Regions from separate parts of the Corynebacterium suranareeae genome, predicted to be linked through region 2. Evidence: predicted binding sites of a transcription regulator. Region 2 holds the regulator's gene; each other region holds the start of a gene.

Region 1 (3,277 bases), 1.2 Mb from region 2:
GCGGACGTGCACGCATCGCTGTTTAAGCAATTTTTAAAACTACATTTTTAACCGCTGCGTAACCTCATCTTTGTTCCGCTGATGAGCACCCGCTAAAGTATCTACAGTTGATCAACATTTGGATTATAAGGAGGACTCATGAGCAAGCGAGGACGCAAGCGTAAGGATCGTCGCAAGAAGGGCGCGAACCACGGACGTCGCCCTAACTCTTAAAAAGAGTTGACCGCCAGGAAGAAAATTTTCTTCCTGGCGGTTTTTCTATTCCTGATGGTATTCAACTCGTATTCGGTACGAAATACGCTGGCGAAGTTCTACGGGTGCAGATTCGCAGCAGCATTTGCGTAGCAGATTCCGAAATTCCGATTCGGCTTCTAGGAGCTGTAGGCATTTGGGACATCCTGCGGCGTGGATTCTGAGGCGTTCACAGGCGGCTTCGCTTAGTTGATCGTCGAGTAGCTGATGCATTTCCTCGAAGAATTCAGGGCAGCCACAATCGCCTTTCGAGTCGCTGCGGTTGAGATTCGTCATCGTTATGCCTCCGAATTTTTCTTCATGTCGGGATGTTCAAGACCAATGCCTTGTTCCTTCGCTACTTCCTTTAACATTCCTCGAAGCTGTTTTCTTCCACGATGGAGTCGTGACATTACAGTTCCGAGTGGAACATCCATGATCTCGGCGATTTCTTTGTATGCGAGATCTTCTACATCGGCATAATAAACCACCATTCGGTATTCCGGGCTGAGTTGGTTCATTGCCTCACCGATTTGCCCATCTGGAAGGTTTTTCAATGCCTCCACTTCCGCGGATTCCAACCCGGTTGAGGTGTGCGACTGCGACTCAACGAGCTGGTAATCCGTGATCTCATCAGCTGAGGTTTGCGATGGTTGCCGCTGCTTTTTTCGGTACATGTTGATGTACGTGTTCGTCATGATCCGATAGAGCCAAGCCTTCAGGTTAGTGCCAGGCTTGAAGCTTGCGAACGCTTGATATGCCTTGATGTAGGTGTCTTGCACCAGATCTTCCGCATCTGCGGGATTTCTGGTCATGCGCAAAGCACCGCCATAAAGCTGGTCAAGGAGTGGCAGTGCCTCCTCTTCAAAGCGGGCAGCCAACGCGTCTCCATCGACTGTGCCGGTTCGGTTTTCAGCCATGTGGCCCCTTTCGAAAATGCGTGTTGACTATTCTACTTCGGATGCAAACCTGACCTTTCGGGGGTAGCTATAAATCCGCTTGAGCTGTTATTTAAACCTTACGCTACCCCCGCGTGTCCACCTCATAGTTTAGAACATATGTACCACTTCAATTTTTAGGAGAAACAATGTTCTACTTCACTGTTAACAACCCGAACGATCCAATCAGCGCTGAAATTGTTGAAACTAATCGGCGTGACCTAGCCTTTTGGCACCGTATGCGACCCGACGATGATGCTGATTTAGCCACATCAATCAACAAAATATGCACCCGAACAGGCCTTCCTCGCAAACTAATAGCCGCTTGCCTGTTTAGTGTCTGTTTCCTGCCCTGCTTACCGAACTTTCACAGACTCGTCGAAAAGCTCGGACATCTCGACATGGCGCGCATAAACGCTATCACTAAGGCTGGCGGCAAAGTGCCCATCGAAAAAAGAGAGCTTTTCGACGCCTACCTCGTCGATTACCTGACACCCCGAGCGGAGGCTCAGTGCTTGCCTCAGGCAAGCTCCATCGCTGCGATGATGCGGAAATTCATAGCCCAGCACTGCCCGGATGACAGCGCAGCCTCAGCGTCCGAGGAAGGAACGATCCGCTACCGCAGAAATAAAAAAGGTGGAGTCAGCATCACCATTGATTCCACAGCAGCCGAAGGGGTCGAGATTAAAGCTGCCCTTGAACAAATGTCAAAAGATAAAAAGTGCACACCCGGCACCTCCTTGCTCAAAATCATCCGCGGACTGCCAACCAAGGTGGTTTTGAATACTTACGGCTCCAAGGACAAACCCGAATATCTAGAGGGCGGCGTGTGGCTTTCCAAGGAGCAGTCAGAATTCTGGAAGACTCGCACCACCTCTGGCCACGATATGGATGCTGCACACTTTGCCTACACTGACGCCTACGCTCCGACCAAGGAGATGCGCATCTACATTAAGGGGCTACACAGAACATGTAGCGTCCCAGGTTGTTGTGTAGCGGTTGAAAACTGCCAACTTGACCACATTATCCCTTGGGGTAAAGGTGGACCGACAACTCCATGGAATATTCACCCCTTGTGCGTATTCCACCACATCCAAAAAACAGAAGAGCGGCTAAAGTGCTATCCACTCCCCGATGGCACCGTCCTATTCCTCATCGACGGCATTCCGGTTGTATCTATTCCTGATGGCCCCTTGTCAAGATCAAATAAAACGTGGGGCACAAAATTCGGCGATTACATGGAGCGCAAAATCGCAGCTTAAGCCAGCAACCCTTCGTGGTCATTACGAACATTACCTACCTCTGAAGACACCTCTCGAATACTCAAGTGCTTCACCCACTCTTGAGAAACCGGATGCAACAATCCCGAAGCCTCCTCAACAGAGCCAAACAACCACGCGTCAATTTCATCGTGCTCTAAAAACCGAGGCAACCGATTATGCAGCCAAGCAATTGGTTCGACAGATTCAGTAGTCACCATCGTTGCCGAAACCTGATTCAACCCTGTTGACCACAACCCTGCAGCCCACATAATTTCATCACCAAGTGAAACGAAATGAGGTTTCTTATCGTGCCATTCGTAATAGCCATCCATAGGAATTAGGCACCGCTGCTGTTTAAACGCATCACGAAACGACGGCTTCTCCGCCACTGTTTCACCGCGAGCATTAAAAAGTGGAGGTCCTGAATCATCCTTCTTCCAATGTGGAAACAATCCCCACCGGGCTGGTTCCAAGATCATCTCGTCTCCGGGGCGAACGATCGGGATTATCTGAGTCGGCGCAAGATTGTAACGTGGACCCGGCGTCCCTTGCGGTGCGACAACGGATCTTCCGACCACAGCTTCAGCCGCTTCAATAAGAGAATCACCGGTGGTGAACAAAACGAATCTTCCACACATAACATCTATTATGGTCTTTGTGTCTGATTCGTCTACATCTTTGCCCATTTGGGATGCTCCGCGCGCTCGCGGCCCCATAGTCTCGGACCTGGCTATCCCCGGTTCCAAGTCAATCACTAACCGTGCCCTGATCCTGGCTGCACTTGCATCGACTCCATCGACAATCATTGATGTTTTGCGCAGTCGTGATACGGACCTCATGACCGAA
Region 2 (3,277 bases):
GAAGATTGCCGCCGAGCAAAACCCACGCAGCATCCTCAGCGCGGCGAACCACTAGATCCCGAAGGATTGCCAACTGAGAAACATCCAGCGGCATCGGTGAATCTTTAAATTTGGTTTCATTTCCATCCCCATCCCGCATGGTGATATGCATCGGGATAGGACCAGCCACGGGGATAATCTCATGCGGCAAACCAGCAAAAGTTACCAATCGCATATAGTGCGAAATCTCCGGAGCAGGGAACACCGCAAATGTTTCATTGCCACCATAAAACAATGTGGCGGCTACACCTGTGCCAAATCCACCAGCAACAGTAGAGACTTGCTTAATCTTATTTGCTTCGCCAATTTCGATTTCACCGTTGAGCTCATTAGTACTCAACAGGTATGGACTAGCCGTGACAGTAAGAATCATTCTGCAATCACAACTTCAATGTCACGATCACGCAACTGCTCAACAAAACTTGCAGGTGCACCGGAATCTGTCACCACTACGTCAATATCACTAATGGCACCAAAGCTCACGAGGTAGTCGGTGCCCATCTTTGTGGAGTCACACAACACCACAACATTATTTGCGTTGGTAATCATTGCTGACTTCATTGCTGCTTCTTGGGAATCAGCCGTAGACAACCCATGATCTAGAGTCAATGCATTGGTACCGATAAACACCACATCAGCACGCATCAACGCTAGAGTGCGCAATGCAGTATCACCAACAACTGCCTGCGTGATTGCTCGAACACTGCCGCCTAGTAGCTGAACATCGTCTAGTCCTGCATTGGCCAAATTCAATGCGATTGGTAAACAGTTAGTCACAATCGACCATTGCTTTGCACTGGGATGTTCTGAAATAAGATCTGCTAGAGCAGTGACAGTTGTACCGGCGTCAAGGAACAGTCCTCCATGCTCGGCTGGTAAGAACTGCATTGCTGCCTTTGCGATCGAATACTTCGCCGAAGATGCAGACCTGAAACGGGTATCCAAACTTAACTCTGTAGTTTGGAAGGATTGAGTGGCAACAGCTCCACCGTGTACGCGGTGGACAATTCCTTCGCGATCCAAGACCGCCAAATCGCGCCGGATGGTTTCAGCGGTGACATCGAAGCGGCCGGCTAATTCTGTGACATTTACACGTCCCTCTACTGCCGTCAATGACGCAATCTGACGACGGCGCTCCTCTGCGTACATGCCACTCCTTAAAGCAAAAAGCCTATTTACTAAATATGTCCGAATTTCTAACCTATTGTCTCACTGAACAACGCGCAAAAGCCTCATTTGGTTGCAAGTGGAGGTGTGAAATCGGTAAACAATCAAAAAATCGGGCAGGATTTTTTCAAAATCTGACGACAAAACTCCGAAAACCCACAGGTAAAGTCACTTTTTAGATTAAGAAAAACTTATTTGCCCGATTACCCCCGAATGTGGCTAAATAACAGAAATCCCGCCTCGTGATGTGAGAACACATCTCAAGGCGGGATGGCTAAAAGCTGATCTATAGCTTGCGCATCACGGAAACAACCTTGCCCATGATTTCTGCGTTTTCAGCAGGAATCGGCGCAAAAGTATCATTATGTGGCAACAGCCAGACACCAGAGGAATCCTTATGGAACTCCTTCACGGTAGCTTCACCGTCAATCATGGCCGCTACAAACTCGCCCTGCTCTGCTACTGGTTGAGAGCGAACAACAACCCAGTCACCGGTAAGGATGCCCGCATCTCGCATGGACTCACCGACTACTTGGAGCATGAACAGTTCACCATCTCCAACGATCTCGGCTGGAAGTGGGTAGTACTCTTCAATGTTTTGCTCAGCCATGATCGGGCTTCCGGCAGCAATCTTTCCAACGACTGGAATGAAGGCAGTCTGTCCCGACAACTCAGGATCTGGGGAAGTGCTTTGGTTTTGCTTGTTTTTGTTAGCAGCACTTGCTTTAGGGCCACGGCCTTCAGTTTCTGGAAGATGACGAACATCTACAGCACGTGGTTTATTGGGATCCCTGCGAAGAAATCCCTTCTTTTCCAACTCTTTAAGCTGGTAAGCAACAGACGATGTGGACTGGAGTCCTGCTGCATCACCGATTTCTCGAATGCTTGGTGGATAACCTCTTAGAACCACAGCATCTCGGATTACTTCTAAAATTCTGCGCTGCCTGTCAGATAGGCCAGCTGGGTCTGGTTTGCCATTTGGCAACGTCTTGGCAGTACGGCTACCACGACTGCCTCGCGCTCCTGCTGGCTTCTTTTCGATTGCCATCTCCCTTTTCCCTTTCTTTTGCACACCTGGGGTGACGCCTAAAACTTCGGCTACGTTCACCGCATTGCGATGAAGCTGAGCTATTCGAACCTTTGTCAGTTTCTCTAATTTCTAACCATACATGTTTTCCTGCGGAAATGGTACGAGTGTTCGACGATTTTCACCCAACTCTAGACAAATGTTCGAATGGGGTGCTATAAATCGAACATGGGAAATCACTCGAACATGTGAACGGTATGAGTGTTCGAAGGTGTCCTGGTCGAGCGTTATGATGTGGGCAAGAAAATACGGTTGGAGAGTTGAGATGACTATTTATGCTGCTAACGGGCTGGAATCGGGTGCACGACGTCAGGGGGTTGTGGTGCCATCTGCTGCGGTTTGGATGCAAGAAGTGCCGTCTGTAGAGCGAGTTAAGAAACGTCATGTTCGAACGATTGACTGTTCGAATAGTGATAGGTTCTGTCGCCCCGAAAGTCTTCGAATTCTGCCACATGGGCGGAAAAATTATCCAATATCACAGCAACATCTACGTGAGCACTTTACAGGTTCTACGCAGAACCATAATCCTCACGCGCGTTCGATTAAAGAATCACTAAAGCAATGGGCAGGTGGTGGGTTATTTGGGCTCGTAATTTTTGCAGGGATTGTGCTGTCCCAGTCAGGCGAGGAAGAAGCAACGCAGACTTTCTATGAAACACAAGTAGTCGGAGTCAGCCTGGACCGATAATCCAAAACGACGCGCTGCTGGCATAAACTAATGGACTAACCGCCAGTTCACTTCAAGGATTAAATGGAAATGCCTGAAGTGAAAGATGAGGAGCCATAAGTGTATTGCCCATTTTGCCAACATGATCATTCCAAAGTTATCGACTCACGTGTGATCGATGCTGGAAGCTCGATTCGTAGACGTCGAGAGTGCAGCGAATGCCAAGGGCGGTTTACCACGATCGAAAAAGCTGTGCTCCTGGTGGTTAAAAGGAATGGCGTTACAGAACCCTTTAGTAGGGAGAAAGTTGTCACTGG
Region 3 (3,277 bases), 270 kb from region 2:
TAGAGGCGATCCGCCAGGAGATCCTTTAGGTGATTGGGTCAGTACGGAAGGTGGTTTGAATTACGCCTCGGAGTTGATCGACTTAATTAAAGCCACCCCCGAGTTTGAGCAGTTTGATCTTGGCATTGCGTCTTTTCCTGAGGGGCACTTCCGCGCTAAAACTTTAGAAGAAGACACTAAATACACGTTGGCGAAGCTTCGTGGAGGTGCGCAGTATTCCATCACACAAATGTTTTTCGATGTGGAGGACTATCTTCGACTTCGAGATCGATTGGTCGCAGCTGACCCGATTCACGGAGCTAAACCAATTATTCCGGGCATCATGCCGATTACAAGCTTGCGTTCAGTGCGTCGACAGGTCGAACTGTCCGGTGCACAACTGCCAAGCAATCTTGAGGAAGCTCTTGTTCGTGCTGCAAATGGCAACGAAGAAGCCAACAAGGACGAAATTCGAAAAGTGGGAATTGAATATTCCACGAACATGGCTGAACGCTTGATTGCAGAAGGTGCAGAAGACCTGCACTTTATGACTCTCAACTTCACCCGAGCAACCCAAGAAGTGCTCTACAACTTAGGCATGGCTCCGGCTTGGGGAGCCGAGCATGGACAAGACGCAGTACGCTAAATTCTTCTAAAGCGGGAGAGAGGCGACCAATACTGCAAACGGGCGTTGGTCGCCGTCAAACCTAAAATGCCTCAGTAGATCTGTGAACCCAAGAGAGCGATAAAGGCTGAACGCCTTATTGGCTTCATCCTCAATCTCAGGCGTGGACAAAATAGCGTAGGAGCTTGCTTTGTCCTGTAAGAGTTCGTGCATCATCCTTCGCCCAATACCGTGCCCTTGGAAATCAGGATGTACGTGAACTTCGGCGACCTCAAAATAATCACTTATGATGTGAAATTCTGTCTCTGTAGGGCCGCCTAGCTGCCGAAGTCCTCGACGAAGTTGATGTTGCCACCAATGGTCCGGACTGCCGTTAAACCCATAAGCCACGCCAACGACCTGATCATCCACGAGTGCCGTCACTGCCGTAAAACCAGGATTCTGAGAGTTTCTGCGCCACACTTCAATTCGGGTATCCCGTATAGCTTTGTCGTAATTCATCGCTTGGATATAAACATCCACCAATACCGGTGCATTGATGGTGAATTCGGGGATACTTAGCTTTCGAATGATTGGTGACACGCTCACCATCAAACCAGAAGTTAAGGCAGCTGTTTGGGGATCCGTCAGAAAACTCTCTAAAGCTATCTTGTCGTGCCGGTTAAGACTAAGACTTTCCAATTAGAAAATTTGTTCGAATATTGTGGGAGCGTGTCCACCCCAACCTTTAAAGTGACCCATAACAAGAGAAGCGAAAGCTTAATCAAAATGAGGTTCGAAAGGAGAGGGACGCAATGGGTGACGTAATTTCAGCAACAACGAGGTTTGAACGACAGGGAGGTAAGCGGGCTCAGTTCCTCTCCAAAGCCAATATTCTTTTGGAACAAGCCCATAGTTACCGTGGCGAAGGCGATCTTTTGCTTGCTTTAGAGATGTCATATCAATCCGCACTTCGAACCGCTGGTGCGGTAGTCGCCGGAAGTGCGGTAGCAGCACGAAAGCGCAAGCCTAAAAGTGCGTGGGATCAATTGCATATGGTTGGTGAGGAAGCCGCAGCTTGGGCAGACGAGCTATCTCAGTTTTCGATGATTAGGTCAAGGGCGAACAGTGGGCTGCAGATTTCACTCACGCCGGCTCAACTGGATCAATTTATGTCACGTGTTGCTCAATTCCTGGAAGAGGCACAACAGGGATTCGGTTCAAGCGTGGATGCTGCCTAAGGGCCGATCTTGACGCCCGAGACTTCTGTGATCTTCGTCTACTGAAATCCTGGCGGGGCTCCAAACGGGGGTAGTGGTGGTGGGTGTTTCGGAACTTATTACATCCACTTAAAACACTGTTCATGCTGCACTTTTTACTGATTTGTCTCAGCTGGCGGTCTCTGAGATACGGCACCGTGTCAAAAACGGAGCCTACGGGAAGTAGGGGTAACCCCCTCGATTCAATCGTTATTGGCATAACGGGGAACAATCTGGATATTCTGGGCGTTAATAAGGCATAGAAGAAAAAATGTCTCAACACAACCACCGGGAGGACATCGTGTCACTTTCAGAGCAGGAGCAACGGGCACTGCGCGAAATTGAGCAGGCGCTCATGGCAGATGATCCGAAATTTGGAAAAGCGGTTGCAAGTAACAATGGCCTAACAGGCGGTGGATTAACCCTCAGGGGAATCGCACTTTTCGTACTCGGACTTGTATTTCTTGTTGCCGGCGTCGCATTAAGCCAGCAAACATTGTGGTTCGTTGCGCTCGGAATTATCGGATTCTTGGTCATGTTTGGCTCGGGAGTGTGGATGTTGCGCGGAGATGGATCAAATAAGATCACCGTCGCCTCTCGCACCTCCAATGCGAAGAATCGCCAGCCAGGAAATTCCACAATCGGGGATAAGATGGAGGAAAACTTCCGTCGTCGATTTGAGGGAAATAAGTAGAAAGTAACTAAATAAGACTTCTCCCAACACCGTTGGGTAATTCAGTGAGGGGCTACAGCTTTAATCGGCTGTGGCTCCTCACTTCTCTATGGATAGCTAAATCTGCGCGCATTACATGAAAGTCATCCCAATCCTGGCAAAGGGCAACTTCATATTTCCGTGTTCCATGCCTGCCTAAATTCAGCATCAAGATCGGAAAAGGTGGCCAAAATCAGAACATCTTGTTGTCGAATACGCATCGGGGGTTGGTAAACGGAAGTGTTCGCCCAACATGGATCCTTGAGTTACTTAGCTAATCTAGGTCGCTTTACCCTCCGGTTGAACATCTATCCCGATGTGGGTGGAAGTTGGTGGTGCAGTCGGTGTGTGCACCGCCACCTGGGGATGTGGTGGTTGTGTGTCAACTTGGGGCAGGATCTTGTGGGGAGTTTTTAAGAACCGTCGTATATGGCCAAACCCATGAGGGTATTAACGGTTTTTGGTCACCAGGGCTAGTTGGGAGGGCTGGAAAACGTTCTGTATGACCAGAAGCTTTTCGGGGATAAGCATTCTTGGTCACCAGGTGAAGTGAGGCGTACGACCTGGCGATGGGGGTCAAGAGTGACCTCATTAAAGTCGTTTCTAACCCACGGCGCCCACGGCGCGTAAACGGATGACGCAAATACTTACCTGGTCGCAGAAGGCGATAGTTAAAACCTCGCGTTGTGAGGAAAGTTGATGGCCTTGGTGTCATGAAATCCG

What was found. Region 2 encodes LexA, which represses DNA repair genes until DNA is damaged. Its sites were predicted from a motif close to CGAACANNTGTTCG; they were not measured.
Region 1: N24_RS04560 (HNH endonuclease signature motif containing protein) is a predicted target of LexA. The motif match lies at 1,463-1,476, and genes of this name have one in related genera.
Region 3: N24_RS11285 (SAV_6107 family HEPN domain-containing protein) is a predicted target of LexA. The motif match lies at 1,288-1,301, and genes of this name have one in related genera.

What each region holds. Positions count from the first base shown of each region.
Region 1 is NZ_AP017369.1:955,010-958,286, reverse strand. It holds gene whcE (WhiB family transcriptional regulator WhcE) at 1-26, shown strand, start outside; gene N24_RS16695 (50S ribosomal protein bL37) at 139-213, shown strand; gene rsrA (mycothiol system anti-sigma-R factor) at 259-528, opposite strand; gene N24_RS04565 (sigma-70 family RNA polymerase sigma factor) at 531-1,151, opposite strand; gene N24_RS04560 (HNH endonuclease signature motif containing protein) at 1,571-2,431, shown strand; gene N24_RS04555 (SOS response-associated peptidase) at 2,428-3,069, opposite strand; gene aroA (3-phosphoshikimate 1-carboxyvinyltransferase) at 3,080-3,277, shown strand, end outside.
Region 2 is NZ_AP017369.1:2,163,478-2,166,754, reverse strand. It holds gene N24_RS10130 (carbohydrate kinase family protein) at 1-412, opposite strand, end outside; gene N24_RS10125 (DeoR/GlpR family DNA-binding transcription regulator) at 409-1,188, opposite strand; gene lexA (transcriptional repressor LexA) at 1,493-2,254, opposite strand; gene N24_RS16640 (hypothetical protein) at 2,559-2,981, shown strand; gene nrdR (transcriptional regulator NrdR) at 3,081-3,277, shown strand, end outside.
Region 3 is NZ_AP017369.1:2,437,018-2,440,294, reverse strand. It holds gene metF (methylenetetrahydrofolate reductase [NAD(P)H]) at 1-625, shown strand, start outside; gene N24_RS11290 (GNAT family N-acetyltransferase) at 632-1,186, opposite strand; gene N24_RS11285 (SAV_6107 family HEPN domain-containing protein) at 1,399-1,824, shown strand; gene N24_RS11280 (DUF3040 domain-containing protein) at 2,144-2,536, shown strand.